DNA from 2 places in the Mesorhizobium sp. YL-MeA3-2017 genome. Region 1 is predicted to be linked to the other one. Evidence: predicted binding sites of a transcription regulator. Region 1 holds the regulator's gene; the other holds the start of a gene.
The links. The regulator PhoB, encoded in region 1, activates phosphate uptake and scavenging genes when phosphate is short. The targets are predictions, from matches to a motif close to TGTCATNNANCTGTCAT.
Positions count from the first base shown of each region.

Region 1 (7,275 bases):
GGTGCCGCCTATGGGATCTCGCAGGTCATGCCGCGGGCTCGAGCCCGCAACAATGTCGAGCGGCTGATGCTTTGGGGTCTGCTCGGCGCGTCCACCATCGCCATCCTGACCACGATCGGCATCGTGCTGTCGATGCTGTTCCAGACGCTGAATTTCTTCCATCGGGTTCCGCTTTCGAATTTCTTCTTTGGCACGGTGTGGGATCCACGCTTCGCCGCCGCCGGTGCTGTTGGCTCCGAGGGGCAATTTGGCCTGATCCCGCTGTTGGCTGGTACGCTCTATATTGCTTTCGTCGCGTTGCTGGTGGCGGTGCCGATCGGTCTTATGTCGGCTGTCTACATGGCCGAATACGCTTCGCCGCGTGTGCGCGCCGCGGTCAAGCCGTCGCTCGAGTTGCTGGCCGGCATCCCGACCATCGTCTACGGCATCTTCGCGCTCGTCACGCTCGGACCATTCCTGCGTGATTTGAGCGCCGCTCTCGCCGGCGGTACGTCCTTTATCCAGGCGCAATCGATCCTGACCGCCGGCCTCGTCATGGGTGTCATGCTGATCCCGGTTGTGTCTTCGCTCTCCGACGACATCATCACGGCGGTGCCGCGTGCCATGCGCGACGGCTCGCTGGGTCTTGGCGCGACGCGCTCGGAAACGATCAAGCGGGTCATCCTGCCGGCGGCGCTGCCGGGCATCGTCGGCGCAATCCTGCTCACCGCCTCGCGCGCCATCGGCGAAACCATGATCGTCGTGCTTGCCGCCGGTGTGGCCGCCAATCTGACGCTCAATCCGTTCGAGGCGATGACCACCATCACGGTCAAGATCGTCAACCAGTTGACCGGTGACCTCGAATTCAATTCACCGCAGACGCTGGTTGCCTTCGCGCTCGGCATCACGCTGTTCGCGCTGACGCTGGTGATGAACATCGTCGCCCTTTACATCGTCCGCAAATACCGGGAGCAGTACGAATGACCGACGTCACCTTGGATACGGTCGCCGCCTCGGTTCCCCAGGCACGTCGCGACATCGGCCTCAAGAAACGTTATGCCGCTGAGCGCCGCTTCCGCCTCTACGGTGTGTTGGCGATCCTCGTCGGCCTGGCCTTCCTGGCGGTCATGCTGGTTTCGATCGTGGGCAAGGGCTACACCTCGTTCTGGCAAACGACGATCACCCTGCCGATTACCTTCGACGAGAAGGTCATCGACCCCGACAACAAACGGGCATCGGATCCAGACGTGCTGGTCACGGCCAATTATCCGGTCTTGGCGCAACGCGCCCTGATGGAGAAGCTCGGCATTGATCCGAAGAACAAGCCGATGGCGGCGAAGCTGAAAGGCTTTCTGTCGGAAGGCGCTCGCGTTCAGCTGCGAAACGTCGCCGTTTCCGATCCGGCGGTGATCGGCACGACGCGCAACGTCGAGATCCTTGCCGCCGCCAACCTCGACTCGGCTTTCAAAGGCCAGATCGATTTGAGCGTTCCGGAAGATCGCCGCAAGGTTTCCGACCAGCAGGTCGAATGGATGAACAAGCTCAAGGCCGAAGGCGCAATGGCCGAGCATTTCAACACCGGTCTGTTTACCTTCGGCGCCTCCAGCCGTCCGGAAACGTCGGGTCTCGGTGTCGCGATCATCGGTTCGTTCTACATGATGGTGATCGTGTTGCTGCTTGCGCTGCCCATTGGCGTCGCCGCTTCGATCTACCTCGAAGAATTCGCCAAGAAGGGCCGTTTCACCGATCTGATCGAGGTGAACATCAATAATCTGGCCGCGGTGCCGTCGATCGTTTTCGGCCTTCTAGGCCTCGCTGTCTTCGTCAATTTCCTCGGCATGCCGCGTTCTGCCGCCTTCGTCGGTGGCCTGGTGCTGACGCTAATGACGTTGCCTACCATCATCATCGCCACGCGCGCTGCTCTCGCTGCCGTGCCGCCCTCAATCCGCTCGGCTGCTCTCGGTCTTGGCGCCTCGAAGATGCAGATGGTTTTCCAGCACGTCCTGCCTTTGGCTGCGCCGGGCATCCTCACCGGTACCATCATCGGCCTGGCACGCGCGCTGGGTGAGACGGCTCCGCTGCTGCTGATCGGCATGGTGGCTTTCGTGGCCGATTATCCGACGACGCCATTCGATCCGGCGACGGCGCTGCCGGTGCAGATCTATATGTGGGCCAATGAGGCCGAGCGCGCCTTCGTGGAACGCATGTCGGGCGCCATCATCATCCTTCTGGTCTTCTTGATGGCCATGAACATCACCGCGATCGTGCTCCGGCGTCGCTTCGAACGGCGCTGGTAGAAAGGGAGCCTGATATGAATATCATGACGGAAAAGACCCTCGAACAGGCAGTGAGCAGCCAGATGAGCGCCCAGACCAATGAGATGATCAAGATGCGTGGTGACAAGGTCACCGTGCACTATGGCGAGAAGCAAGCGCTGTTCGACGTCAATCTGGACATCCGCCAGAACCAGGTGACGGCGCTCATCGGCCCGTCCGGTTGCGGCAAGTCGACCTTCCTGCGCTGCCTCAACCGCATGAACGACACGATCGATTCCGCCAAGGTTGGCGGCAAGATCACGCTGGACCAGGAAGACATCTACGATCCCAAGATCGACGTAGTCGAACTTCGCGCCCGCGTCGGCATGGTGTTCCAGAAGCCCAATCCGTTCCCGAAGTCGATCTACGAGAATGTCGCCTATGGTCCGCGCATCCATGGGCTTGCCAAGAGCAAGGCCGACATGGATCGGATTGTTGAGTCCAGTCTGCAAAAGGCGGCGATCTGGAATGAGGTGAAGGACCGCCTGCACGAACCGGGTACGGGCCTTTCCGGCGGTCAGCAGCAGCGCCTGTGCATCGCGCGTGCAATTGCCGTGTCGCCGGAAGTCATTCTGATGGATGAGCCCTGCTCGGCTCTCGATCCGATCGCAACCGCCAAGGTCGAGGAATTGATCGACGAACTGCGGCAGAACTACACGATCGTCATCGTTACGCACTCGATGCAGCAGGCGGCACGCGTGTCGCAACGCACCGCCATGTTCCATCTCGGCTATCTGGTCGAGGAGGGGGCTACCGACAAGATGTTCACCAACCCTGACGACAAGCGCACGCAGGATTACATCACCGGCCGTTTCGGCTGAGCCGACGAGCGCGGCAGACGACAAGCGAGGACAGGATCATGGGTGAACATACCGTCGCGTCGTTCGATGAGGAACTCGGACAGATCAGCAAGCTTGTCCGCGATATGGGCGACCTTGCGGGATCGATGGTCGAGAGCTCGACCAAGGCGTTGCTGAAATCGGACAATGGATTGGCGCAGCGCGTCGTGTCCGACGATGCCATCATGGATGCGCGCCAACGCGAACTGGACAACCGTGCGATCACGCTGATCGCCAAGCGGCAGCCGATGGCGCAGGACCTTCGTGCCGTCATCGGCGCCATCCGCATGGCGGGCGATTTCGAACGCATCGGCGACCTTGCCAAGAACATCGCCAAGCGGGTTGGCGCGGTCGGGCAGAGCGGGACGCCGCGCGAATTTTCGCATTCCATCGATGCCATGGCGCAGCTCGTACTCGTCCAGGTCGACGGGGTGATCGAGAAATATGCGGCGGCTGATCCGCAGGGGCTTGCTCAGCTGAGGGCCGACGATGAACGGATCGACGTAAAATACACTTCCGTCTTCCGCGAATTGCTGACCTACATGATGGAAGATCCGCGCAACATCACGCCGTGTACGCATTTGCTGTTCTGCGCCAAGAATCTGGAACGCATCGGCGATCACGTCACCAATATCGCCGAAAATGCCTACTACGTGCTGACGGGCGAGCAGTTGCCGCCCAATCGGCCGAAGTTCGACGAGACGGCCGCAGCCGTCCCGGCCGCGTAGCAAAAGGACGACGGCAAGATGATCGCGCCGCGTGTCATGGTGGTGGAGGACGAGGAGCCGTTGGGCGTTCTCCTCCGCTACAATCTGGAATCCGAGGGCTACCAGGTCGAGGTGGTGGCGAGAGGCGACGAGGCGGAAATCCGGCTCCAAGAGAATGTTCCAGATCTTCTGGTGCTCGATTGGATGGTTCCGGCCGTATCCGGTATCGAATTGTGTCGTCGGCTCAGGATGCGCCCCGAAACCGAACGTCTGCCGATCATCATGCTGACGGCGCGAGGCGAGGAAAGCGACCGTGTGCGTGGGCTTTCCACGGGAGCGGACGATTATCTGGTCAAGCCGTTCTCGATGCCGGAGTTCATGGCGCGGGTGAAGGCGTTGCTGCGCCGGGCCAAGCCTGAGGTGCTATCCTCGGTGCTCAAGGTGGGCGACATCGTGCTCGACCGCGAGTCGCACCGGGTTTACCGCAAGAAGAGTGAAATCCGGCTCGGGCCGACGGAATTCCGCCTGCTGGAATTCATGATGCGCCATCCCGGTCGCGTTTTCTCGCGCAGCCAGTTGCTCGACAATGTGTGGGGCGAGACCATCTACATCGACGAACGCACGGTGGATGTGCATGTCGGGCGGCTGCGCAAGGCGGTCAACAACGGTCGCATGCCGGATGTCATCCGCACCATCCGCGGATCCGGTTACGCTATCCGCGAGGACTGAGCCTAGCCTTCGCCGCCTTGTGGCGGCGGGGGCATGGTTGCCATCGGACCGCCCAGTGCGAAGATTTCCTGGTCGATGAAGGTCAGTGCGCGCATGGCGCACCCTTCCCGGATCAGCATTTGCTCGTTCGGCTCCGTGTCGAAGGAAATCGAAGCGGAATGCTGGCCGCCGGCGGTCTGGGCAATCGCTTCCCGCAGTGCCGGCTCGATCAGGTCGAAGGCCGTCGCGCCGATACCGACGAACGTCACCGGGGCGGGGTCGATGACGGCAAACAGGGACCCCAGACCGTAGCCCAGCGCCTCACCGGCGCATCGATAGGCGTCGCGTTCGGGGCCTGCTGTCATGCGTGCCTTATCAGCTAGCGCCTGCATCTCGTTATCAGGGATGTCGGCAGCCGGTTCCGCGTTTTCGTCGATGCCATTGGCGCTTCGCCAGATCGCATAGTTACCGGCATAGGCCTCGACGCAGCCGTGCCGGCCGCAGCGGCACAGCGCGCCTTTCGGGCGATGGATCATGTGGCCGAACTCGCCGCCGGACGAATGTGTGCCGATGAACAATTCGCCGTTGAGCACGATACCCATGCCGATACCGTGCGAGAGCAGGACGGCGATGAAGTCGTCACGATAACGGTCGGTACCGCGCCAGCGCAACGCAACGGCCATCATGTTGCAGTCGTTCTCGACGATGACAGGAATGCCGAACGCCTCTTCGAGGATATCTGCGAACGGAATATTGCCGTGAGGCGTTATTGGCGTCCAAAGCATGGCACGCGCATGGGAATCGGCAGTGCCCTGGACAGCGAAGGCAATACGCAGCACGCGTCGCCCAATCGTGGTTTCGTCTTCGAGGCGCTGCCGCACGATCGTGACACATTCCTCGATCAGGGCTTCCCGCGGCAGGGTCAGGGTGTCCAGCCTGCGGGCATCCTGGGCCAAAACGCGCCCGGCATAGTCGGTGACCGTCGCGGTCAAGAGGTTGAGCGATAGGATCACCGTGATCACCGCCGCAGCGTCCGCGGCAAGTTCCAGCCCGACCTGCGGGCGGCCACGTTTCGCGGCGGTCGATTCACTGCGTCCTTCCATCAGGACGCCCTCGGCGATCAAGTCGGAAGAGATTGCGGAAATGGTCGAGTGGCTGAGACCGGTTATCGTGGTGATTTCGGTGCGTGAAGGCTGTTTGGAGCGGCGCACGGCGGAGATCACCATCGCGCGGTTCCTGCGGCGCAAGTCATCGTGCCGGATTCCGACGGTCATGTCCTTGCCGTTCCTTCCTCCGCCAGCCCTTCGTGAATTCGAGGCTGTTTGCGCACAAGTCCCGCAAGGCATCGGGAAGCGTGCATTCTGTCCATAGGTCGCAGCGCAGGCGAATGCAAAATCCGTTTCGATTTTGGTGTCCTGCCACCAACCTCCTCCACAGATAGTGGCAGAAGCCCGTTCCCGCGTCACTATTATTTCGAGGCACGAAATAAATAAAACTGGATTGTTGAAACCGGTTGACAGAAGAGCCTGCCGCTGCAATTATTTTTTCGAAGCTCGAAAAAAAGCTTCTCCAAGGGCAACGCATACCAGCGCGCCATTGGGCGCAGGGAGGAAACCATGAAAAAGTTCACAACCGCCATTCTGGCGGGTGTCGCCATGACGTTCGCGCTTACGGCCGTCGCCGAGGCGAAGGGCAAGGTTATCGGCGTGTCCTGGTCCAATTTCCAGGAAGAGCGCTGGAAGACCGACGAAGCGGCAATGAAGAAGGCGATCGAGGCAGCCGGCGACAAATATATCTCTGCCGATGCGCAATCGAACCCTGGCAAGCAGCTCACCGACGTGGAAAGCCTGATCGGCCAGGGTGCCAACGCCCTTATCATCCTGGCGCAGGACGCATCCGCTATTGGCCCGGCGGTGCAGAAGGCGGTCGACGAGGGAATTCCCGTCGTTGGATACGACCGATTGATCGAAAATAAGGACGCCTTCTACCTGACCTTCGACAACAAGGAAGTTGGGCGCTTGCAGGCCAAGGCGGTGTTCGCCGTCAAGCCGGAAGGCCATTACGTCTTCATCAAGGGCTCCAGTGCCGACCCGAACGCCGACTTCCTGTTCGCGGGTTCGATGGAAGTGCTGAAGGCTGCGATCGATGCCGGCAAGATCAAGAACGTTGGCGAAGCCTATACGGACGGTTGGCTGCCCGCCAATGCGCAGAAGAACATGGAGCAGTTTCTGACCGCCAACGACAACAAGGTCGATGCCGTCGTGGCCGCCAATGACGGCACTGCCGGCGGTGCCGTTGCCGCGCTTGCCGCTCAGGGCCTCGCCGGCTCGGTGCCGGTTTCCGGCCAGGATGGCGACCACGCCGCCTTGAACCGCATCGCGCTTGGCACGCAGACCGTTTCCGTGTGGAAGGACGCTCGCGAACTCGGCAAGAACGCCGCCGAGATCGCCTCGCAACTCGCCGACGGCAAGAAGATGGGCGACATCGCCGGAGCCAAGGACTTCACGACCCCGGCGGGCAATACCGTCAAGTCGCTGTTCCTGACGCCGGTGGCCATCACCAAGGACAATCTCAACGTCGTCATTGACGCCGGCTGGGTTTCCAAGGACGTTGTCTGCCAGGGCGCCAAGGCAGGCTCGGTGAAGGCCTGTAACTGAAGCTGAGCTTCGCTTGGGTTGAAACCGCGGCTCTCGAGCCGCGGTTTTCTCAAAAACTCCGTTTCAAAGC
Region 1 is NZ_JAUSVH010000001.1:2,287,556-2,294,830, reverse strand. Features, by position in the region: gene pstC (phosphate ABC transporter permease subunit PstC) at 1-963, shown strand, start outside; gene pstA (phosphate ABC transporter permease PstA) at 960-2,276, shown strand; gene pstB (phosphate ABC transporter ATP-binding protein PstB) at 2,291-3,115, shown strand; gene phoU (phosphate signaling complex protein PhoU) at 3,154-3,861, shown strand; gene phoB (phosphate regulon transcriptional regulator PhoB) at 3,880-4,569, shown strand; gene QFZ88_RS10745 (ROK family protein) at 4,572-5,822, opposite strand; gene xylF (D-xylose ABC transporter substrate-binding protein) at 6,165-7,205, shown strand.

Region 2 (7,275 bases), 360 kb from region 1:
TTTCGGCACTGGAAAGCAACGATCCCAAGCTGGCGCGGCGTTGTGCATTCGATGTCATCGCCCTGCGCCGCAACACGTCGCGGGTCGAGGAGTTCGCGAACGTCGCCGTCCGCAAGGAGCGCCTTGACGGATCGGGGCATGCGCCGACGCGGCTGGAGATTGTGCTGGCCGCCCCCGATCCCGTCTCCCTGCGGCTGGATCGCCTGTTGGCGACGGAACTCGGCCTGTCGCGCAGCCGCATGGCCGCCTTGGCCGACCGGGCAAGGATCAGGACGACCGGCAAGCTCAACCGGGCGGTGCGCGACGGGTTGCTTGTCGAGATCGAGTTGGATGGAGACAGCGCGGCGGAGGCGATCCTGCGCAATGCGCTACCGGAATGATGACGTCGATCCGGCGGTGAAAATGAAAAGGGCGGGGAAATCCCCGCCCTTTCTGAAAGCATCAGGCCGCGCTGACCTTCGACTTCTCGAAGCGCTTGCGCTCGTTCGGGTCGAGATAGAGCTTGCGCAGGCGAATGGTCTTCGGCGTCACCTCGACCAGCTCGTCGTCCTGGATCCAGGCCAGCGCGCGCTCCAGCGTCATGCGGATCGGCGGCGTCAGCTTGACCGCTTCATCCTTGCCGGCGGCGCGGATGTTGGTCAGCTTCTTGCCCTTCAGCACATTGACCTCGAGGTCGTTGTCTCTGGAGTGGATGCCGATGATCATGCCCTGATAGACCTTGACGCCGGCGTCGATGACCATCGGGCCGCGGTCTTCCAGGTTCCACATCGCATAGGCCACGGCTTCGCCCTGCTCGTTGGAGATCAGAACGCCGTTGGTGCGGCCGGGCAGTTCGCCCTTGTAGGGCTGGTAGGAGTGGAACAGACGGTTCATCACCGCAGTGCCGCGCGTGTCGGTCAGAAGTTCGGACTGGTAGCCGATCAGGCCGCGCGTCGGCGCATGGAACACCAGGCGCTGGCGGTTGCCGCCCGAAGGACGCAGTTCGACCATTTCGGCCTTACGCTCCGACATCTTCTGCACAACGACGCCGGCATGCTCCTCATCGACGTCGATGACGACCTCTTCGACCGGCTCCAGCAACTCGCCGTTCTCGTCCTTCTGCATAACGACGCGCGGACGCGACACGGCAAGCTCGAAACCTTCGCGGCGCATCGTCTCGATCAGCACGGCAAGCTGCAATTCGCCGCGGCCCGACACGTAGAACGAATCCTTGTCGGCCGATTCCTCGATCTTGAGCGCGACGTTGCCTTCCGCTTCCTTCATCAGGCGGTCGCGGATGACGCGGCTGGTGACCTTGTCGCCCTCGGTGCCGGCCAGCGGCGAATCGTTGACGATGAAGGACATGGTGACGGTCGGCGGATCGATCGGCTGGGCGTGCAGCGGCTCGGTCACGGCCGGGTCGCAGAAAGTGTCGGCGACGGTGCCCTTCGACAGGCCGGCGATGGCGACGATGTCGCCTGCCTGCGCTTCTTCGATCGGCTGGCGCTCGAGGCCCCGGAAGGCCAGGATCTTGGAGACGCGGCCGTTTTCCAGAAGCGAGCCGTCATGGTGCAGCACCTTGACTGCCTGATTCGGCTTCAGCGTGCCGGAGTGGATGCGGCCGGTGATGATGCGGCCGAGGAACGGGTTGGCCTCGAGGATGGTGCCGATCATGCGGAACGGGCCGGGGTGAACCGTCGGCGCCGGCACATGCTTGAGCACGAGGTCGAACAGCGGCGCCAGGCCCTGGTCCTTCGGGCCTTCCGGGTTCTCGGAGACCCAGCCATCGCGGCCCGAACCGTAGAGGATCGGGAAATCGAGCTGTTCGTCGGTGGCGTCGAGCGCCGCGAACAGGTCGAACACCTCGTTGATGACTTCCTGGTGGCGGCCATCCGGGCGGTCGATCTTGTTGATGACGACGATCGGCTTCAACCCGACCTTGAGCGCCTTGCCGACGACGAACTTGGTCTGCGGCATCGGGCCTTCGGCGGCGTCGACCAGAACGATGGCCGAATCCACCATCGACAGGATGCGCTCGACCTCACCGCCGAAGTCGGCGTGGCCGGGAGTGTCGACGATGTTGATGCGGGTGTCCTTCCAGTCGACCGAAGTCGCCTTGGCCAGGATGGTGATGCCGCGTTCCTTTTCGAGATCGTTCGAATCCATCGCGCGTTCGGCGACGCGCTGGTTCTCGCGGAACGAGCCGGATTGCTTGAGAAGCTGGTCGACCAGCGTGGTCTTGCCATGGTCGACGTGCGCGATGATCGCGATATTGCGGATGTTCATGCTGGGTCTCGGAGGTTGCACAGGCAGCATGCCCGGATAATCAAATCGAGACGCCGCCTTTTTCGGTTGCGCGGCTCATACAGGTTTTTTCGCATTTGCGAAAGGGGCGGCGTGCGGGCAATTCGTTGGTCACCTTTTGTTAAGTGGCGCGGGCGTAGAATTTCATTAACCAAAGGCGGAACCTTTTCCGCAGTCGAGCATTCGGGCGTCCATGATACGTGCACTCAACCGCTTCGGCATGATCTTCGCATCGGCAACGACGGTAGCGCTTCTGGCGCTGGGCGTCGCTTGGTCGGCCGCCACGCCGGCCGACAAGCCGATCGCGGCGGTTGTCACCCAGGCTGAGCGGATGTTCCCCGATGCGCCGGATGGCGTCGACCCGGTCGTCACCGGGCCGGTCAGCGCGGCTTTCAAGCAGCGCCAGGCCGATGTGGGTTGCGACAAGGCAGCCTGGCCGAACGTGCCCGCCGCCTGTTTCGAACATTAAACCCCGCGACTACACCGCGCGCACTGGATCGAGCGTCGTCTTGTAGAGCTCGTTGTCGTCGCGATCCATCAGCCTGACGGTGAGCTGCTCCGTGCCGCCGTCGATATCGACCAGTCCGAAGAATTGCAGGCCGGCCGAGGGCGGCAGGTTCTGGCCCTGCTCGACACTTGGCGCCTTCACGAACTTCACTTCGGGGCCGAAGGTCATGTCGAGATCGTTGGGACCGAATGTGCCGGAATGGATCGGCCCCGAGACGAATTCCCAGAACGGATTGAAATCCTGGAATTGCGCCTTGTCGGGGTTGTAGAGATGGGCGGCCGTGTAGTGCACGTCGGCCGTCAACCAGACCGTGTTGGTGATGCCAGCATTCTTGATGAAGCGCAAAAGGTCGGCAAATTCCAGCTCGCGGCCCTTGGCCGAACCGTTGTCGCCATTGGCGACCGCCTCCGAGCCCTTCTTGTTGGCCGCGTCGTCCCACACCACCAGACCGATCGGCATGTCGGCGGCGATCACTTTCCAGGTCGCCTTCGAATTGGCCAGCTCGCGCTTCAGCCACCTTGTCTGCTGCTCGCCCAGCATGCGCGCCAGCGGGGTGAGTTCCGTCTCCATATTGGGACCGTTGGCGCCACGATAGGAGCGCATGTCGAGGAAAAACACGTCGAGCAGCGGGCCATAGGCGATCTTGCGGTAGACGCGGCCGGGCTCGGCTGGGGTGAAGCGGATCGGCGTCATCTCGTGGAAGGCGCGCCCGGCGCGGGCGGAAAGCACGGAGACGGACTTTTCCTTGTAGCGGTCATCGGCGGTCAGGTTCTTGGAGCTCGACCAGTTGTTGACCACCTCATGGTCATCCCATTGGAAAAAGGTGGGCAGCGCGGCGTTCATCGCCAACAGGTTCTTGTCGAGCAGGTTGTACTTCCACTGCGCGCGGTATTCTTCCAGTGTTTCGGCCACCTTGCGCTTTTCGTCAACGAGAACGACGTTCTTCCACTTGGTACCGTCCTTGAGGCCGACCTCGTCCTTCATAACGCCGTCGGCATAGATGGTGTCGCCCGAATGCAGGAAGAAGTCGGGCATGTGCTTGGCAATCGTGGCATAGGTCTTCATGCCGACCTCATCGATGCCCCAGCCCTGGCCGGCGGTATCGCCGGACCAGGCGAAGCGCACCGAGCGGCGCGACATCGGCGCGGTGCGGAAGCGGCCGACCACCGGCTCGGAGACGGCGTTGACGTCGTTCAGATCGGCAATCGTCATGCGGTAGAAGATGTCCTGATCGGAGGCGAGATCGGTGAGCAGGCGCTTCACCGCATAATCGCTGTCGGGCAGTGCGGTGAGCGGCGCCAGCCTTTCCGCGTTGGCGAAGCTCTCCGTCGTCGCCACTTCGAACATCACGCGTGAGGGCCGGTCGGCGCGGGTCCAGACCATGCCCGAGGCGGAATCGACATCGCCGGACTGGACGCCATGCGTGACGACGGGCCGCGTATTCGCCCGCGAATAATAGGGCATCGCCAAACCGGAGAAGCCGACCAGACCCGCTGCCCCCGTCGAGGCGAGGAAGACACGACGGCTGATTTGGACGGGCGAGTTCATGGCTGTCTCCTTGGCTGTGAACGCAAGCCAAGGTCGGCGGCCAATGTTTCAGCAGCATTTCGGAGACGTGAAACTTTCTTGACGGCCCACAGCCAGCGGGCCGCCTCGATCAGGCCGGTTGTTCTTCCGGCTGGGATATCGGGCGATTGGTGTTGATCAGCAGCGACAGGCAGGCGGCGATGATGCCGGTCATGCCGGCGATGACGAAGGCGAGCTCGTAGCTGCCCTGAAATTCGCGCATCGCTCCGCCGAAGAAAGCGGCCGTCGCGGCACCGACCTGATGGCCGGCGACGATCCAGCCGAACACCAGCGGCCCCTTGCCATCGCCAAAGGCCTCGTTCGAGAGACGCAGCGTCGGCGGCACGGTGGCGATCCAGTCCAGCCCATAGAAGATGGCGAAGATGATCAGGGCCGTTGCCGAGAAGCCCGAATAGGGCAGGTAGATCAGCGACAGGCCGCGAATGGCGTAATAGACGCCGAGCAGCTTGCGCGGGTCGAAACGGTCGGTCAGCCAACCCGACAATGTCGTGCCGATCAGGTCGAAGATGCCCATCATCGACAAAAGGCCGGCGGCCTGGATCTCGTTGATGCCCATGTCGGCGCAAAATGCGATCAGATGCGTGCCGACCAGGCCGTTGGTGGTGAAGCCGCAGATGAAGAAGGTGGCGAACAGATACCAGAACACACGCGTTCTGGCTGCCTCACGCAGCGTTCCCAGTGTATGGGAGATGAAGTTGCCGGCAGCGGCGGGTGGCGTCGGCGGCACATCGTCGGGCTCGGCGCCGAAGCGCACCTGGCCGATCGTCGACGGCCGTTCCGGCACCAGCAGCCAGACCAGCGGCACGAGTGCCGCGGTGGCAATGGCAATGACAAGCGCCACCGGCTTCCAGCCGCCGGATTGCGCAAGCCAAGCCAGGAAAGGCAGGAACACCAAAAGGCCGGTGGCGCTGGAGGCCGACATCAGGCCCATGACCAGGCCGCGATTGGTCTTGAACCAGCGGTTGACGATGGTGGCACCAAGCACCGTGGCAACGGCACCGGACCCGACACCGGAAAAGACGCCCCAGGTGGCGATGAGTTGCCACGACTGCGTCATGAACAGGGAAAGTCCGGTCGAGGCGGACATCACCACCAGCGAGGCGATCACCGTCTTGCGCAGGCCGATGCGCTCCATCAAGGCGGCGGCGAAGGGACCGGTAAGCCCGTAGAGGAAGATGCCGATGGCGGCGGCCAGCGACACCACGTCGCGGCGCCAGCCGAAGTCCTTTTCGAGCGGCAGCATCATCACCGAAGGCGCGGAACGCAGGCCTGCCGCGATCAGCAAGGACAGGAAGATGACGGCAACGACAACGAAGGCGTAGCGCTGGCCAAACGGGCGGGACTGAGCTATCATGTTACTGACCGGTACGTTGCAATTGGTTTCTGTGTACGTACCGGTCGGTAACATGTCAATCGGAATGCATCATGCCTGCTGACAAAAATTTTGATCCAAGCGTTTCACAGGAGACCGTTGCGCTGCCGCCGGCGGCCGAGAAGATCCTCGACGTGGCGCGCGACCTGTTCTATCGCGAGGGTATCCGGGCGATCGGCGTCGACGAGATCGTGAAGAAGGCGGGCGTCACCAAGCCGAGCCTCTACCGCTCCTTTTCATCCAAGGATGAATTGGCTGCATCTTATCTCAGGAAGTACGATCTTGAATTCTGGAAACGGTTCGACGAGGCCGTCGCCGCCCATCCCGGCGACCCGCGCGCACAGATCATCGCCTTTCTGACACGTGTCGGCAAACGGTCGCAGAAGCTTGGTTATCGCGGTTGCGGCATGACCAACGCCGCCGTCGAATATCCGGAGCCCGGCCACCCGGCGCGCGTGGTCAGCGAGGAAAACAAGCGCGAACTGCGCCGCCGCTTGCGCGAAATGGCCCAAGGCATGGGCGCGGCCGACCCCGATATGCTGGGCGACGGCCTGCTGCTCCTGATCGAGGGCGCCTATATCTCCAGCCAGATCTTCGGTCCCGGCGGGCCTTCGCAGTCGGTGGCCAAACACGCAGACTGGCTGATCGGCGCCAGCCTGAAGGGCTAGCACCTTGTTCTCTCCGCGGGAGATGGCAGCGGAATTACACCAGGCCGCGCTTGGCCATCATCGCATCTGCCGTCGGCATCTTGCCGCGAAAAGCGGTGTAGAGCTCTTCCGGATCTTTTGAGCCGCCAGCCGCATAGATGTTCTCGCGCAGTTTCTTCGCCAGCGCCGGGTTGAACGGATCGCCGGTTTCCTCGAAAGCTGAAAAGGCGTCAGCGTCCAGCACCTCGGACCACATGTAGGAATAGTAGCCGGCGGAATAACCATCGCCGGCGAAGACATGGCTGAAATGCGGGGTGCGATGGCGCATGGCGATCGTCTCCGGCATGGTGAGCTTCTCCAGCGTTTCCGCCTCGAAACGCAGCGGCTCGGCCGGCGCCTCGGAGCGCGCGTGATAGGCCATGTCGATCAGCGCCGAGGCGGTGAATTCCACCGTGGCGAAGCCCGCGCCGAAAGTGCGCGCCGCGAGCATCTTGTCCAGGAGTTCCTTGGGCATCGGCTTGCCGGTTTTCACGTGCAGTGCGTGTTTTTCCAGAACGGCCGGAACCGTCAGCCAATGCTCGTAGAGCTGCGACGGCAGTTCGACGAAATCGCGGCTGACCGAGGTGCCCGCCACCGACGGCCAGGTGACATTGGTCAGCATGCCGTGCAGCGCGTGGCCGAATTCATGGAAAAGCGTCTTCGCCTCGTCCACTGAAAGCAGCGCCGCCTCGCCGGCCGGCGGCTTGGCGAAATTCATGATGTTATAGATGATCGGCGTGGAACCCTTGCCCAGGCTGTAGCCCGACTGCAGCGCGCTCATCCAGGCGCCGGAACGCTTGGAAGGCCGCGCGAAATAATCCGCCAGGAACAGCGCCCGC
Region 2 is NZ_JAUSVH010000001.1:2,651,574-2,658,848, forward strand. Features, by position in the region: gene QFZ88_RS12565 (DUF1062 domain-containing protein) at 1-380, shown strand, start outside; gene typA (translational GTPase TypA) at 442-2,265, opposite strand; gene QFZ88_RS12575 (hypothetical protein) at 2,477-2,752, shown strand; gene QFZ88_RS12580 (alkaline phosphatase D family protein) at 2,762-4,339, opposite strand; gene QFZ88_RS12585 (MFS transporter) at 4,449-5,732, opposite strand; gene QFZ88_RS12590 (TetR/AcrR family transcriptional regulator) at 5,804-6,418, shown strand; gene QFZ88_RS12595 (M3 family metallopeptidase) at 6,453-7,275, opposite strand, start outside.
Region 2: a site for PhoB is predicted at 4,407-4,423, ahead of QFZ88_RS12580 (alkaline phosphatase D family protein). Genes of this name have one in related genera too.